Regions from separate parts of the Afipia sp. P52-10 genome, predicted to be linked through region 1. Evidence: predicted binding sites of a transcription regulator. Region 1 holds the regulator's gene; each other region holds the start of a gene.
The links. Region 1 encodes PhoB, which activates phosphate uptake and scavenging genes when phosphate is short. Its sites were predicted from a motif close to TGTCATNNANCTGTCAT; they were not measured.
Positions count from the first base shown of each region.

Region 2: X566_RS07925 (DUF2794 domain-containing protein) is a predicted target of PhoB. The motif match lies at 1,708-1,724, and genes of this name have one in related genera.
Region 3: ugpB (sn-glycerol-3-phosphate ABC transporter substrate-binding protein UgpB) is a predicted target of PhoB. The motif match lies at 2,165-2,181, and genes of this name have one in related genera.
Region 4: X566_RS18150 (DUF47 domain-containing protein) is a predicted target of PhoB. The motif match lies at 1,593-1,609, and genes of this name have one in related genera.

Region 1 covers NZ_AZSJ01000003.1:989,189-992,899, reverse strand. The annotation lists gene pstB (phosphate ABC transporter ATP-binding protein PstB) at 1-679, shown strand, start outside; gene phoU (phosphate signaling complex protein PhoU) at 702-1,418, shown strand; gene phoB (phosphate regulon transcriptional regulator PhoB) at 1,437-2,147, shown strand; gene X566_RS05980 (GcrA family cell cycle regulator) at 2,250-2,756, opposite strand; gene X566_RS05975 (aspartate aminotransferase family protein) at 3,215-3,711, shown strand, end outside.
Region 2 covers NZ_AZSJ01000003.1:1,399,297-1,403,007, forward strand. The annotation lists gene X566_RS07915 (ABC transporter permease) at 1-45, shown strand, start outside; gene X566_RS07920 (Bax inhibitor-1/YccA family protein) at 256-1,068, shown strand; gene X566_RS07925 (DUF2794 domain-containing protein) at 1,275-1,643, opposite strand; gene X566_RS07930 (thioredoxin family protein) at 2,302-3,060, opposite strand; gene acnA (aconitate hydratase AcnA) at 3,185-3,711, opposite strand, start outside.
Region 3 covers NZ_AZSJ01000003.1:1,458,830-1,462,540, reverse strand. The annotation lists gene ugpA (sn-glycerol-3-phosphate ABC transporter permease UgpA) at 1-540, opposite strand, end outside; gene ugpB (sn-glycerol-3-phosphate ABC transporter substrate-binding protein UgpB) at 798-2,090, opposite strand; gene X566_RS08215 (CaiB/BaiF CoA-transferase family protein) at 2,450-3,658, opposite strand.
Region 4 covers NZ_AZSJ01000007.1:193,766-197,476, forward strand. The annotation lists gene X566_RS18140 (branched-chain amino acid ABC transporter permease) at 1-520, shown strand, start outside; gene X566_RS18145 (branched-chain amino acid ABC transporter permease) at 524-1,495, shown strand; gene X566_RS18150 (DUF47 domain-containing protein) at 1,642-2,286, shown strand; gene X566_RS18155 (inorganic phosphate transporter) at 2,389-3,393, shown strand; gene sugE (quaternary ammonium compound efflux SMR transporter SugE) at 3,421-3,711, opposite strand, start outside.

The DNA of each region.
Region 1 (3,711 bases):
GCTCGGCACCAACCGCGTCACGGCCTTCATCGGCCCGTCGGGGTGCGGCAAGTCCACCTTGCTGCGCATCTTCAACCGGATGTACGATCTGTATCCGGGCCAGCGCGCGGAAGGGCAGATCCTGCTCGACAAGACCAATATTCTGGACCCGAAGCTCGATCTCAATCTCTTGCGCGCGCGGGTCGGCATGGTGTTCCAGAAGCCGACGCCGTTTCCGATGACGATCTACGAGAACATCGCTTTCGGCATCCGCCTGTACGAGAAGATCTCCCGGTCGGAGATGGACGATCGCGTCGAGGCGGCGCTACGCGGCGGTGCGCTCTGGGACGAGGTGAAGGACAAGCTCAATGCCTCGGGCCTCAGCCTGTCGGGCGGCCAGCAGCAGCGGCTGTGCATCGCGCGGACCATTGCGGTGCGCCCGGAGGTGATCCTGTTCGACGAGCCGTGCTCGGCGCTCGATCCGATCTCGACCGCCAAGATCGAAGAGCTGATCAACGGCCTGAAGGAAGATTATACGATCGCGATCGTGACCCATAATATGCAGCAGGCCGCGCGCGTGTCGGACTATACGGCGTTCATGTATCTCGGCGAGCTGATCGAGTTCGACGCGACTAACAAGATCTTCACCTCGCCGTCGGATCGCCGGACGCAAGATTACATTACCGGCCGGTTCGGTTGAGCCGCGCTTTTTGGAGATGGTCATGGCTTCAGAACATACCGCAAAGGCATTCGACGCCGATCTGCAGGAGCTCGCGCGTCTGGTTGCCGAGATGGGCGGCCTGGCCGAGCGCCAGATCGGCGACTCCGTCGACGCGCTGGTGCGCCGCGATGCCGCGCTCGCCAAGCAGGTCGTCGAACTCGATACCGAGATCGACAGGCTGCAGCATCAGATCGAGGAGCGGGCGGTGCTGACGATCGCCCGCCGCCAGCCGATGGCGGTCGACCTGCGCGAGATCGTTGGCGCGTTGCGCGTCGCCACCGACCTGGAGCGGATCGGCGACCTCGCCAAGAACATCGGCAAGCGGGTCAACCAGCTTGATGGCGATTTTCATCCGATGAAGCTGATCCGCGGCCTCGAGCATATGACGGCGCTGGTGCAGTCGCAGATCAAGTCGGTGCTGGATGCCTATGCCGCACACGATCTGCCGGCGGCGATGGCGGTGTGGAAGGGCGACGAGGAGGTCGATGCGATCTGCACCTCTTTGTTCCGCGAATTGCTCACCTACATGATGGAAGACCCGCGCAACATCTCGTTCTGTATCCACCTGATGTTCTGCGCCAAGAATATCGAGCGGATCGGCGATCACGCCACCAACATCGCCGAGACGGTGTTCTACATGATCGAAGGTCAGCAGATCTCCGACAAGCGCCCGAAGGGCGATATGACCAGCTTCGCCGCGATGGCGCCTGGCAACTAAGCGAACGACAGGGGTTTCATGAACGCACGGATTCTGGTTGTCGAAGACGAAGAGGCGCTGACGACGCTCTTGCGTTACAATCTCGACGCGGAAGGCTACGACGTCGAAACCGTCGGGCGTGGCGACGAAGCCGATACGCGCTTGAAGGAGCGTGTGCCCGACCTGGTGGTGCTCGACTGGATGCTGCCGGGGCTCTCCGGCATCGAACTGTGCCGCCGCCTGCGGGCCCGTCCTGAAACGCGGCAGTTGCCGATCATCATGCTGACCGCGCGCGGCGAGGAAAGCGAGCGAGTGCGCGGGCTCGCCACCGGCGCCGACGACTATATCGTCAAGCCGTTCTCAGTGCCGGAGCTGTTGGCGCGCGTGCGCGGCCTGTTGCGCCGCGCCTCGCCGGAGCGGATGGCCAACGTGCTGTCCTGGGGCGACCTGGAGCTCGATCGCGAGAAGCGTCGCGTCTCCCGCGCGGGCCAGCCGATCGAACTCGGTCCGACCGAGTATCGCCTGCTCGAGTTCTTCCTTGAGCATCCGGGCCGCGTGTTCAGCCGCGAGCAACTGCTCGACAGCGTCTGGGGCCGGGACATCTACATCGACGAACGCACCGTCGATGTGCATATCGGCCGTCTGCGCAAGCTGTTGAACTCCGGCCGGGCGATCGATCCGATCCGCACCGTGCGCGGCGCGGGCTATGCTCTCGACGATCGTTTCGGCAAGGTGGAGCAGCAGCAGTAGCGGCAGCCCGCATGCGGTGACACCAGCAGCATAACAACGCAGAAGGGCCTGACTTTAAGTCAGGCCCTTTGTTTTTGTTCGTTTCGGTCGTTCGCTTGCGCCTCAGCGCGGCCGCGACGGGTTCCGGCGGCGGTCCGCAGCCGGCTGATAGGCGACTCGGGAGTGATGGCCGCAGTAGGGAAGACCGGTGAGCGACTTGCCGCCACAGAAGAAAAAGTCGGCGCTGCCGGGATCGCCGACCGGCCAGTGGCAGGTATCTTCGGTGAGTTCCAGGAGCGTCTTGCGTTGACTCATCGGAACCACGTTGTCGAAGGCGATCGGATCGGCCTCGACTTCCATCTCGAAGGCATGAGCCAGCGCGGTGTTGCCGCGTGAGACCGGACGCGAGATGCGCATGATGTGCTGGGCGGGCCGCGCCTTGCGCGGACGCGGGACGGATGTGGACGGTGACTTGGCGCGGCCGGAGAGTCCGAGCCGATGGACTTTGCCGATCACGGCATTGCGCGTGACATTGCCGAGTTCAGCCGCGATCTGGCTTGCCGAAAGCCCCGCTTCCCAGAGCTTCTTGAGTTGCTCCACGCGCTCGTCGGACCAGGTAATGACTGTCATCGCCTTCTTCCCTTGTTGTCGCATGCGCGTTGCGCGCACATGTGACTGGAACCTCCGGCGCGATTTCGCCGGCCTCGGGCCGCTGAATCCCTCCTCCCTCGCCGGAATCGCCTTTAACGACCGGACGCTACGCCTTAACAAAAACGACCTGAGGGGGCAGAACCGCTGCACGAGATGTCGTGTCTTATGGCCCAAACGCTACAATATGCGCTGACTCGCGCGCAAGAGTCCGGGGCTGTGAATTCCGACATGAGCTGTGAAGAAATCAGCAAAATGGGCTTTTTCTACGGTCGCCGTGACCGAACTGCCGCTGTTGACAGTTCGCGGCCCACCAATAGAATGTTGCCTGTGCCGCCTTGGAAGGGCGGCACTTTTATTTCGGGCCGACGCCAAAGCCTAGCGCACTCAATATGATGCCGGGCACGAAGCGCCCCCCTGATCCAATGAACCAGGTCGCCATGAACCAGATCGCACAGACCCATCTGCTTCCCGTTTTCGCCCGTGCCGACGTCGCCTTCGAGCGCGGCGAGGGGGCGTGGCTGATCGCGACGAACGGCGATCGTTATCTCGATTTCGGCAGCGGCGTCGCAGTCAATGCGCTCGGCCATGCACATCCGCATCTGGTCAAGGCGATGACCGAGCAGCTCGGCAAGGTCTGGCACGTCTCCAACCTCTATTCGATGCCCGACGGCGAGAAGCTCGCGCGCCGGCTGTGCGAGGCGAGCTTTGCCGACGTCGCCTTCTTCTGCAACTCCGGCGCCGAAGCGGTGGAGTGCGCGATCAAGATGGCGCGCAAGTATCAGCATGCGAGCGGCAAGGGCGAACGCTATCGCATCATCACGTTCGAAGGCGCATTCCATGGCCGCACGCTTGCGACCATCGCCGCCGGCGGCCAGGCGAAATATCTCGAAGGCTTCGGCCCGCCGGTCGAAGGCTTCGATCAGGTGCCGCTCGG
Region 2 (3,711 bases), 410 kb from region 1:
CTGGCGCTCGGCCAGAAACCCGCGCCCGTGCTCAGGAATTTATGACAAAATGTAGCAGCGGAATCGGGCTCTAGCGACATTCAGCCGCGCGTAGACCGTTGCAGCGAATGTGTTAGTTTCCCACATCTTCTTCGGGTCGGAGGCCACTCGAAATGCAGCCCGAACAGGCTCGCGGACCGGTGGCATCCGGGAATAATGACGAGCCGGCGGCACGAGCCCTTCGCGGCCTGCCGGACAACCTTCGAGGTTTCGACCATGTCGGACTTGGACCGTAACTACGCATCTCCTTTCGGCCGGGCTGCCACCCGCGCGGATGCCGCGACCGTCGATGCCGGTCTGCGGGCCTACATGCTGCGCATCTACAACTACATGGTGATCGGCCTCGCCATCACCGGCTTCGCCGCGCTCGGCGTCTATATGTTCGCCGTGACCGGTGATGCCGCCTCCGCCGTCAAGAACGCCTCCGGGGCGGCTCTGGCGCTGAAGAGCGGCCAGTACCTGACCCCGTTCGGCTACGCGATGTTCGCCAGCCCGCTGAAGTGGCTGTTCATCCTGGCCCCGCTGGTCATGGTGTTCGCCATCTCGTTCGGCATCCAGCGGCTGAAGCCGGCAACGGCGCAGATGCTGTTCTGGGCCTTCGCGGCGCTGATGGGCATCTCGTTGTCGTCGATCTTCCTGGTGTACACGCACACCTCGATCGTGCGCGTGTTCTTCATCACGGCGGCTTCGTTCGGTGCGCTCAGCCTGTACGGCTATACCACCCAGCGTGACCTGACCGGCATGGGCTCGTTCCTGATCATGGGCCTGTTCGGCGTCATCATCGCGAGCCTGGTCAACATCTTCCTGGCCTCGTCGATGCTGCAGTTCGTGGTGTCGGTGGTGGGCGTGCTGGTGTTCGCGGGCCTGACCGCCTGGGATACCCAGCGGCTGAAGAACGAGTACATCTACGGCTATGCCGGCGAAGGCGACGTTGCCGAGCGTTCGGCGATCATGGGTGCGCTCTCGCTGTACCTGAACTTCATCAACCTGTTCACGCTGCTGATGCAGCTCCTCGGCCAGCGCGAGTAAGCGCCAAGCCGATCCGAGACCAACCGAACCCCGGCCGCGAGGCCGGGGTTTTTGCTGGCCGGTCGATGTCCGTCATCCAGCCTGTCATGCCGGCGTGCGGATGCTGGGCGGCCGTGGCGCAGATGGCCAGATCCTCTCGCCTTCCGCCTGCCTTCCGCCTTCGCCGTTCTCGCATGGCAGCGATCCGGGCGACGCGATCAGCGCGATCAGACCAAAGACAGCTTGCGGTCGATCACCAGCAGCACGCGGTCCAGTTCGTGGCCGCGCCGCAGGATATGGCCGGTCGCCGAGATGACGCTGTAGGCGCCCTGCTTGCGCGCCAGCCGCGGGTTCTTCTCGATCCGGTAGAGCGGCATCTCCGAGGAGCGGCGGAAGATCGAGAACACCGCGCGGTCCTTCAGGAAGTCGATCGCGTAGTCGCGCCACTCGCCGGCCGCAACCTGCCGGCCATAAAGGTTGAGAATCCGATTGAGTTCGAAACGATTGAAGGTGACCCGTCCGGGAGCGGCAGCAGGCGAAACGCGCTCCGCTCCCCGGCTCTCGCTGGGCTCACCATCGCCGGGCATCAGGCTCATGCGGCGCCTCCTCGCTTCATCGGCAAGCATGATCGCGCCGCAGACCACCATCCGCAAGCGCTAGGTGACAGGCGTGTGAAAATTATCGTTGTGCGGATCGATGCAGATCGTCACGGAAACGTTAGCCAAACCATAATCATGCCAAATTTCGGCCAACCCCGCGCCGCCCTGGCTTGCGATACAACAATCTCTGCGTTGGCCCGGTTCTTCTGGTCCTGGATTCCTCAGCCCCCAGCCCCCCGGGATTGAAAGGACCGGGCCTGTTTCGCAGAGAGACGAACCTCCGAAGACAAACAGGCCAACGCAAGTTGGCCTTTTTTGTTGGCCTGAGCTTTCGGACTTCCCGTTTTGGGGCTGGCGCTTTGGATTTGGCGGGGCCGCCGCGTAGCACCACGACCTTCGCAGCCGCTGTTATCACGCAAAGCGCGAGCATGTTCTGATCGAATCAGAGCCAAAGCTCTCGATTCTCGTTTTGACGCGTTTTCGTCACGCGAATTGGTTTCCATTCCGGATCAAGTCCGGGACAGGCTTTCGAAAACGCGTGGTGAGACCGTGAAGACCGAAGCGCTTGGGCAGCTCCGACGATCAATCGACCCGCATCACAACGGACCGCACCAACAGGACTATCGAAAGCCTGGATGGAGGAGCGCTGTCCGGCTCAGCGCAGGGTGGCGTAGCTCGCGCCGAGCATGGCACCCGGCTTCTCGCGGCTGCCTTCCTGCACATAGACCACCGCGCCATCAACCCCCTGCCCCGAGAGATTCTCGATCGGCACGGTCCAACTCGCCGACTTGCCGGTCCAGTCGCCGACCTTCAGCCAGTTGCGCACGACGTTGTGGTAGATGACTTCCTTGCCCTTGTTCTCGCCACGGGCAATCGACACCGGCATCGCCTTGGCGATCGCGCTGATCCAGACCTCGCCGGGATGAACGCCCGCCGGCGCATCCGGGACCGAAATGCCGATCTGTCCGTTTGCAACCGCCACCTTGACCGGGACGGACATCACACCGGACTTACCGGTACTGTCCTTGATCGCCTGCTCGATCCCCGCGCGATCGCTGCCGAGCGCATGCAGCTTGCCGTTGACGACGATCTGCGGCGTATAGACCTGCCGGTCGCCGCGGGCCTTCGAATACGCTTTCTGCCGCGCGGTGAATTTCGGATCGGCCAGCGTGTCCTTCCAGCCAAGATAATCCCAGTAGTCGATCGGCAGGCTGACGGCGACCACGGTCGGATCCTTCGCGATCTCGCCCAGCAACCTGTCCGCTTCCGGACACGACGAGCATCCTTGCGAGGTGAACAGCTCGACGACTGCGCGGGTCTGCGCCGAAGCTTGCGTCGCAAAAAACAGACCTACTGCGGCAATGGCGACAGAGAGCCCTGTTCGTTCTTTGTATTGCGGGAATTCGCTTCGCATTGCTCCATACATCGCGGCGTCTCGCCCGATTCATTTAGCGAAAAGGCGGCCTCACTCATAGGCCGCCTTTTAATCACTGGCATCTCACATGGCAGTGAGACGGTTGTACCGCGACACGAACCGATCAGGCCGCGAGCTGACGCAGAACGTAATGCAGAATGCCGCCGTTGCGGAAGTATTCCAGCTCATCGAGCGTGTCGATGCGGCACAGCAGCGGAACCCGCTTCAGATTGCCGTCGCTGGAGACGATTTCCGCCGACAGCGTCTGCCGCGGCTTCAGGTCGCCCTGCAGGCCGCGAATCGTCACCTTCTCGTCGCCCTTCAGGCCGAGCGACTGCCACGAAGTGCCTTCCTCGAAGGTCAGCGGCAACACGCCCATGCCGACGAGGTTCGAGCGATGGATGCGCTCGAAGCTCTGGCACACCACGGCGCGCACGCCGAGCAGGCGTGTGCCCTTGGCGGCCCAGTCACGCGACGAACCGTTGCCGTACTCGGCGCCGGCGAACACGACCAACGGCACCTTCTCTTCCTGATACTTCATCGCGGCGTCGTAGATCGTCATCTGCTCGCCGTCCGGCCAGTGCTTGGTGAGGCCGCCCTCCGGGATGTTGCCGTCGGCGCCCTTCAGCATGAAGTTCTTGATGCGGATAT
Region 3 (3,711 bases), 470 kb from region 1:
CAGGCCAGCGAGGAAGAACAGGAAATTGTAGGAAATCTGCTTCCACACCGCGGCCATCACCACCAGCGCCAGCGCGTGGTTGCCGTTCAGCATCGGATTCCAGTCGAAGCCCATCAGCCGCAGCGGCCGTGCCAGCGTGCCGAGCGAGGGATGGAACATGAAGATCCACAGCACGCCGGCGATCGCGGGCGCCACCGCATAGGGCCAGATCAGCAAGGTCTTGTAGGCGGGTGCCGCCTTCAGGTTCTTGTCCGCCTGGGTCGCGAACAACAGCGCGATGCTGAGCGAAAGCGCCGCCACCAGCGACGAGAAGACGACGGTCGTCACCATCGCCTTGTAGTATTCGGGCTGCGCAAACAGCGCCGCATAATTCTCGAAGCCGACGAATTCCGACGAGAGGCCGAACGCATCCTCGCGCAGGAACGACTGCCACATCGCCTGGCTCGCGGGCCAATAGAAGAAGATGAAGGTGATGGCGAGTTGCGGCGCCAGCAGCAGATAGGGCAGCAGCCTGCCATTGAAGGTGACGCTCTTGTCCATTCAGGCGTCTTGGTTCATGGCCGTGCTTTTGGCGAAAGCGAATGCGTTTGCCGCTGCGGTTCTCGTCTCCCCGCTCGCGGAGAGGAGCTGGCAGCGAAGGATCGATATCCGCGAAGGCCGCGTGGGCGGCGGTCGAACTCCCGTCCGTGCCTCACTCGAACACGTCGCTGGCGTGTTGGCTCCGACCTCTCCCGGCGTGTGGGGAGAGGTCGCGTCGCGTGTCGTGACGCTGAATGATCGAATGGTGCGGAGCAAGCTTACCTCGCGACGGTCCGTTCGAACTGGCGCAGGATCTGATTGCCGCGGGCCACTGCCGCGTCCAGCGCATCCTTCGCCGTCTTGGTGCCGTTCAGCGCGGCTTCGATTTCTTCCGCCCAGACGTCGCGCATCTGCACCATGTTGCCGAAGCGCAGGCCGCGCGAATTCTCGGTCGGCTCCTTGTTGGTGAGCTCCTTCAGCGGCGTCTCCAGGATCGGGTTCTTCTCGTAGAAGCCGTCCGCCTTGGTCTTGGCATAGGCCGCCTTGGTGATCGGCAGGTAGCCGGATTCCTGATGCAGCTTGGCCTGGCGGTTGGTGTCGGACAGGAAGGCGAAGAACTTGGCGACGCCTTTGTATTCCTCCGGCTTCTTGCCGCCCATCACCCACAGCGAGGCGCCGCCGATGATCGAATTCTGCGGTGCGCCGGTGACGTCGGGATAGTAGGGCATCGGCGCCGAGACGAAATCGAATTTCGCCGAGTTCCTGGCGGTGGCGTAGAAGCCCGAGGAGGTCAGGAAGATCGGACACTCGCCGGAGGAGAAGCGGCCTTCGCTGGCGCTGTTGCGGCCGGAATAGTCGTAGGTCTTGTCCTTCTGCAGCTCCACCAGCGTCTGCAGGTGCTTCACATGCAGCGGCGAGTTGAACTTCAGTTCGGTGTCGAAGCCGTCGAGGCCGTTCGCCTTGGTGCCGATCGGCACGTTATGCCAGGCGGAGAACTGCTCGATATGCGCCCAGGTCGCCCAGGCATTGGAGAAGCCGCAGGTGGTATAGCCGGCCGCCTTGAGCTTCTTCGCCGCGTCGAACACCTCGGGCCAGGTCTTCGGAATCTCGGCGATGTTGGCTTTCTTCAGCGCGTCCTTGTTCACCCACATCACCATTGACGACGAGTTGAACGGGAACGACAGCATCTCGCCCTTGGCGGTGGAATAGTAGCCGGTGACTGCCGGCAGGTAGGCTTGCGGATCAAACGGCTCGTTCGCATCCTTCATGAGCTGGTACACCGGCTTGATGGCGCCCTTGGCGCTCATCATCGTCGCCGTGCCGACCTCGAACACCTGAATGATATGCGGTGCGTTGCCGGCGCGGAAGGCTGCGATGCCGGCATTCATCGTGTCGGGATACTGGCCCTTGTAGGTGGGGACGACCTTGTAGTCGCTCTGCGATGTGTTGAACTCGTCGGCGAGGCGGTTGACGATATCGTTGTTGCCGCCGGTCATCGCGTGCCACCACTGGATTTCCACCTGGGCGGATGCGGGTGTCGTCAGGGCTGCAGCGAAGGCGAAGGCCGCCATCAGGCGGATCGGTCGTATCATGAACACCTCCCGGCTCGTCATCGGTTGACCAGGGCGCGGCTTATACGCGCGCGATGACGGTTTGATATCGGCAATGGTAAAGCGCCGATGCCGGGAGTGGGAAGCCCCCAAGAGGCCGACACGAGGCAGACATTGGGCTGATACAGCCCCCGCCATGCTGGACCGGCTCAGCGAGGCCGGGCGAAGCATCCTGTCGGGGACGCTGCGGAGCATCCCCGACGGGTTTGGACGGCGGGTCGCGAAGACGAGCCTTCGGAAAGATGAGAGCCGTGGGAATCGTCTTGGACGATCGGCTTGCACGATCGCCTTGCACGATCGCCTTGGGAGGCCGTGCCGGTTTAGGTGTTCGGACCAGGCTTGGCGGCACTGACCACGCCGGATGCGAGCAACTCGTCGATGTCCGCTGGCTTGAAGCCGGCTTCGGTCAGGATCTCGCTGGCGTGTTGGCTGAAGCCTGGCGGGGCGTGGCGCAGGCTGGCCTTGGTCCGCTCGAAACGGATCGGCGAGGCGACACCCTTGTACCAATCCTTCTGCAGCACGAGGCCGCGATGTTTCGCCTGCGCGCCATCGAGCGCCTTGTCGATCGACTGGATCGGTCCGGCCGGCAGGCCCGCCGCCAGCAAGCGATCGCACAGCGGCTCGCGGTCGAAGTGCTTGAACACGTCTTCGAGTTCGGCCCGCAAGGTGGCGCGGTTTTGAATCCGGGCGCCATTGGTGGCGAAGCGCGGGTCGGTGCCGAGTTCGGGCTTGCCGACCTCCTGGCACAGCTTGCGGAAGGTGCCGTCATTGCCGATGCCGATGAAGATCAGGCCGTCGCGCGTCTGCAGCGATTCGTACGGTGCAAGGCTCGGATGCGGGTTGCCCTGCGGCACCGGTGTCTTGCCGGTGAAGAAGTAGTTGGAAGCATGCGGATGCATCACCGCAAGGCCGGTCTCGTACAACGTCGTTTCCAGGAACTGGCCTTTGCCCGACCGCTGACGCTCGTTCAGCGCCATCAGGATGCCGACCGCGGCATAGAGGCCGGTGGTCAGATCCACCACCGGAATGCCGATCCGGGTCGGGCCGCCTTCCGGCGAACCGTTGGCGGCGATCATGCCGGCCATCGCCTGGACGATGGCATCGTAGCCGGGATTGCCGCCGCGCGGACCATCGGCGCCGAAGCCGGAGATGCGGCAGTGGATCAGCCGCGGGAATGTCTCGCGCAGGAAGGCATTGCCGATGCCCCACTTGTCGAGCGTGCCGGGCTTGAAGTTCTCGATCAGAACGTCGGCGTCCTTCAGGAGCGTCATCAGCACCTCGCGGCCCTTCGGCTTGGTCAGGTCGAGGCCGATCGAGCGCTTGTTGCGGTTGGCGCCGTTGAAGTAGGCCGAGCCTGCATCAGGCGTGACGGGTGCCCATTCGCGGGTTTCGTCGCCTGCGGGCGGTTCGAGCTTGATGATCTCCGCGCCGTGGTCGCCGAGGATTTGCGTGCAGTACGGGCCGCCGAGAACGCGCGTGAGATCGATCACGCGCAGACCGGCCAAGGCGCCAAGGGCTGATTGCGTCATCATGAAGCCTGTCGATGTCTGAGTGGGAGTGGATCAAGCGCGACTGGGAAAGG
Region 4 (3,711 bases), on a different contig from region 1:
CTCCTCCGGTCTGCCATACGACATCCCCGATCTGTTGAAGGGCGGTACCAACCTCGGCTTCATGTTCCTGCCGACCTATCGCGCATGGGTCGTCGTGTTCTCGCTCGCCGTATGCCTAGCCACCTGGTTCCTGATCGAGAAGACGCGGCTTGGCGCCTATCTCCGCGCCGCGACAGAAAACCCGACGCTGGTGCGCGCGTTCGGCATCAACGTGCCACTGATGATCACGCTGACCTATGGCCTCGGCGTCGCGCTGGCCGGGCTCGCCGGCGTGCTGTCGGCGCCGATCAACCAGGTGCGGCCGCTGATGGGCGCGGACCTCATCATCGTCGTGTTCGCCGTGGTCGTGATCGGCGGCATGGGCTCGATCATGGGCTCGATCGTGACCGGCTTTATGCTCGGCATTCTCGAAGGGCTCACCAAGTATTTCTATCCGGAGGCTTCCAACACCGTGGTCTTCATCTTCATGGTGCTGGTGTTGCTGATCAAGCCGACGGGACTCACGGGCAGGGCGGCCTGACAGATGACTAGCATTACCGAAAACGCCGATCCGCGCGCCGTCGCCCGCTCCGGCACCGATCAGATGATCGCGCTTGCGGGCATGACGCTGCTGTTTGCTGTGCTGCCATGGACTGGCATCTATCCTTACTTCGTGATGCAGGCGCTATGCTTTGCGCTGTTTGCCTGCGCCTTCAACCTCCTGATCGGCTATGGCGGACTGCTGTCGTTCGGCCATGCGATGTTTCTCGGCACCGCGGGATACATCAGCGGTCACGCTGCGAAGGTGTGGGGCGTTCCGCCGGAGATTGCTATTCTGCTCGGTACTGCAGCTTCAACTGTGCTCGCGGTGGTCACAGGCTTCATCGCCATCCGCCGCCAGGGCATCTACTTCGCGATGATCACGCTGGCGCTGTCGCAGCTCATGTACTTCATCTATGTGCAGGCGGCGTTTACCCATGGCGAGGACGGCATCCAGAGCATTCCGCAAGGGAAGTTCCTCGGTTTTCTCGACCTGTCGCAGGCGATGGTGCTCTACTATGTGGTGCTGGCGATTTTCCTGTTCGGATTCCTCGTCATCTATCGCGCGATCAATTCTCCGTTCGGCGAGGTGCTGAAGTCGATCCGCGAGAATGAGCAGCGGGCGGTCTCGCTCGGCTATCGAGCGGACCAATACAAGCTGCTGGCCTTTATCCTGTCCGGCGCGCTATCGGGGCTGGCGGGCGCGACCAAGGCGATCGTCGCCCAGAACGCCTCGCTGACCGACGTGCACTGGACGATGTCAGGCGAGGTGGTGCTGATGGTGTTGCTGGGCGGGCTCGGTACCGTGTTCGGCCCGGTGGTGGGTGCCTTCATCATCATCGCGATGCAGCAGTACCTTGCGCCCTTCGGTCAGTGGGTGCTGGTGATCCAGGGCGTGATTTTCGTCGTCTGCGTGCTGGCCTTCCGCCGCGGCATCGTCGGCGAGATCGCCCATTATACCCGTCGCTCACTCTGAGCGGCGCGTGCCGGCAACGCTATTTCCGCTCTGCACAAAGCGGTGGATGACGGACGCTGCCATGTCGCAAACGGACTTGTTTTCCCCGGCCAGCTGTATGACAGATTTGTGACGGGCGCGGCCGTGCGCATCGGGGAAAAGTTATGATTTTGCGCTGGTTTAGAGCCATTTTGCCGCGTGAAGAGCGGTTTTTCGAGCTGTTCAACCAGCATGCGCAGACGCTGGTCGCGGGCGCGGCGGCGTTGCAGGGCATGCTGCGCGGCGGGGATGAAATTCAGAAGTACTGCCAACTGGTAACCCAGCACGAGAGCGAGGCCGACGCCATCACCCGCCAGGTGCTGACGGCGGTCCGGCGCACCTTCATCACCCCGTTCGACCGCGTCGATATCAAGAACCTGATCACCTCGATGGACGACGCCATTGACCAGATGGAACAGACCGCCAAGGCGGTGATGCTGTTCGAGGTCACCGAGTTCGAGCAGCCGATGCGCGAGATGGGGGCGATCATCGCCGATTGTGCCAACCTCGTGGTGCGCGCGCTGCCGCTGCTGGAATCGATCGGTCAGAACGTCTCGACCATCACCGCGATCACTGAGGAACTGACCAAGCTCGAAGGCCGCGTCGACGACCTGCACGACATCGGTCTGAAGGAGCTGTTCCTGAAGCATCGTCACGCCAATGCGATGGATTTCATCGTCGGCGTCGAGATCTACGACCATCTGGAGAAAGTGGCCGATCGGTTCGACGACGTTGCCAATGAGATCAACAGCATCATGATCGAGCAGGTCTGAGGCATGAGTCCCGTACACGTCGCGCCGGTCCGGGCGCAGGCCATGCTTGCGCCGTGCGCGGTTCGCGTACGCCAGGCGAGACGGTGATCGAGGACCGGCGCTGTGGACGCTCACCTTGCTTTTCCGATTCTCGTCACCCTGATCGCGGTGGCGCTGATCTTCGACTTCCTCAACGGCCTGCATGACGCGGCCAACTCGATCGCGACGATCGTTTCGACCCGCGTGCTGCGGCCGCAATATGCGGTCGCTTGGGCGGCGTTCTTCAACTTCATCGCCTTCCTGTTTTTCGGCCTGCACGTCGCCGAGACGCTCGGCACCGGGATCATCGATCCGGGAATAGTCGATCCGCAGGTAATCTTTGCCGCGCTGATGGGGGCCATCGTCTGGAACTTGCTGACCTGGTGGCTCGGCATCCCGTCGTCGAGTTCCCACGCGCTGATCGGCGGTCTGGTCGGTGGCGGTTTCGCCAAGGCCGGACTGTCGGCGATGGTCTGGACCGGGTTGACCAAGACGCTGGCGGCGATCGTGCTGTCACCGTTGGTCGGTTTCTTCCTGGCACTGATTCTGGTGGCGATCGTCTCGTGGCTGTCGGTGCGCTCGACTCCGTTCGTGGTCGATCGTGCCTTCCGCGTGCTGCAGTTCGGTTCGGCCTCGCTGTACTCGCTCGGCCATGGCGGCAACGACGCGCAGAAGACGATGGGCATCATCGCGGTGCTGCTGTTCTCGCAGGGGCACCTCGGCGATACGTTCTATGTGCCGTTCTGGGTGGTGATCACCTGTCAGGCGATGATGGGCCTTGGCACGCTGATGGGTGGCTGGCGCATCGTCAAGACGATGGGTTCGCGCATCACGCGGCTGACGCCGATGCAGGGCTTCTGCGCCGAGACCGGTGGCGCGGCGACGTTGTTCGCCGCCACCGCACTCGGCGTCCCGGTCTCGACCACGCACACCATCACCGGCGCGATCGTCGGCGTCGGCGCGGCGCGCCGCGTGTCCGCCGTGCGCTGGAACATCGCCAGCTCGATCGTCACCGCCTGGGTGATCACGATCCCTGCGTCGGCGGCGATCGCCGCCGTCGCGTACTGGATCGTTTCCGCGTTGAAGTGATGATGTGCGGATGAGACCGCCGCCGGCTTAGGCGACCGCCTTCAATCCGGCGATGCCGATGACGATCAAGGCGATGCAGCCCAGCCGCAGCGCGCTCGCGGTCTCGCCGAATAGGAAGATACCAAGAATGGCGACGCCGACTGTGCCGATTCCGGTCCATACCGCGTAGGCGGTGCCGACCGGCAGCCACTTCAACGCCAAGCCGAGCAAGGCAACGCTTGCTGTCATGCTGCCGACCGTGAGCACGGTGGGAACCAGCTTGGTGAAACCATCGGTGTATTTCAGGCCGATCGCCCAGCCGATCTCCAACAGACCGGC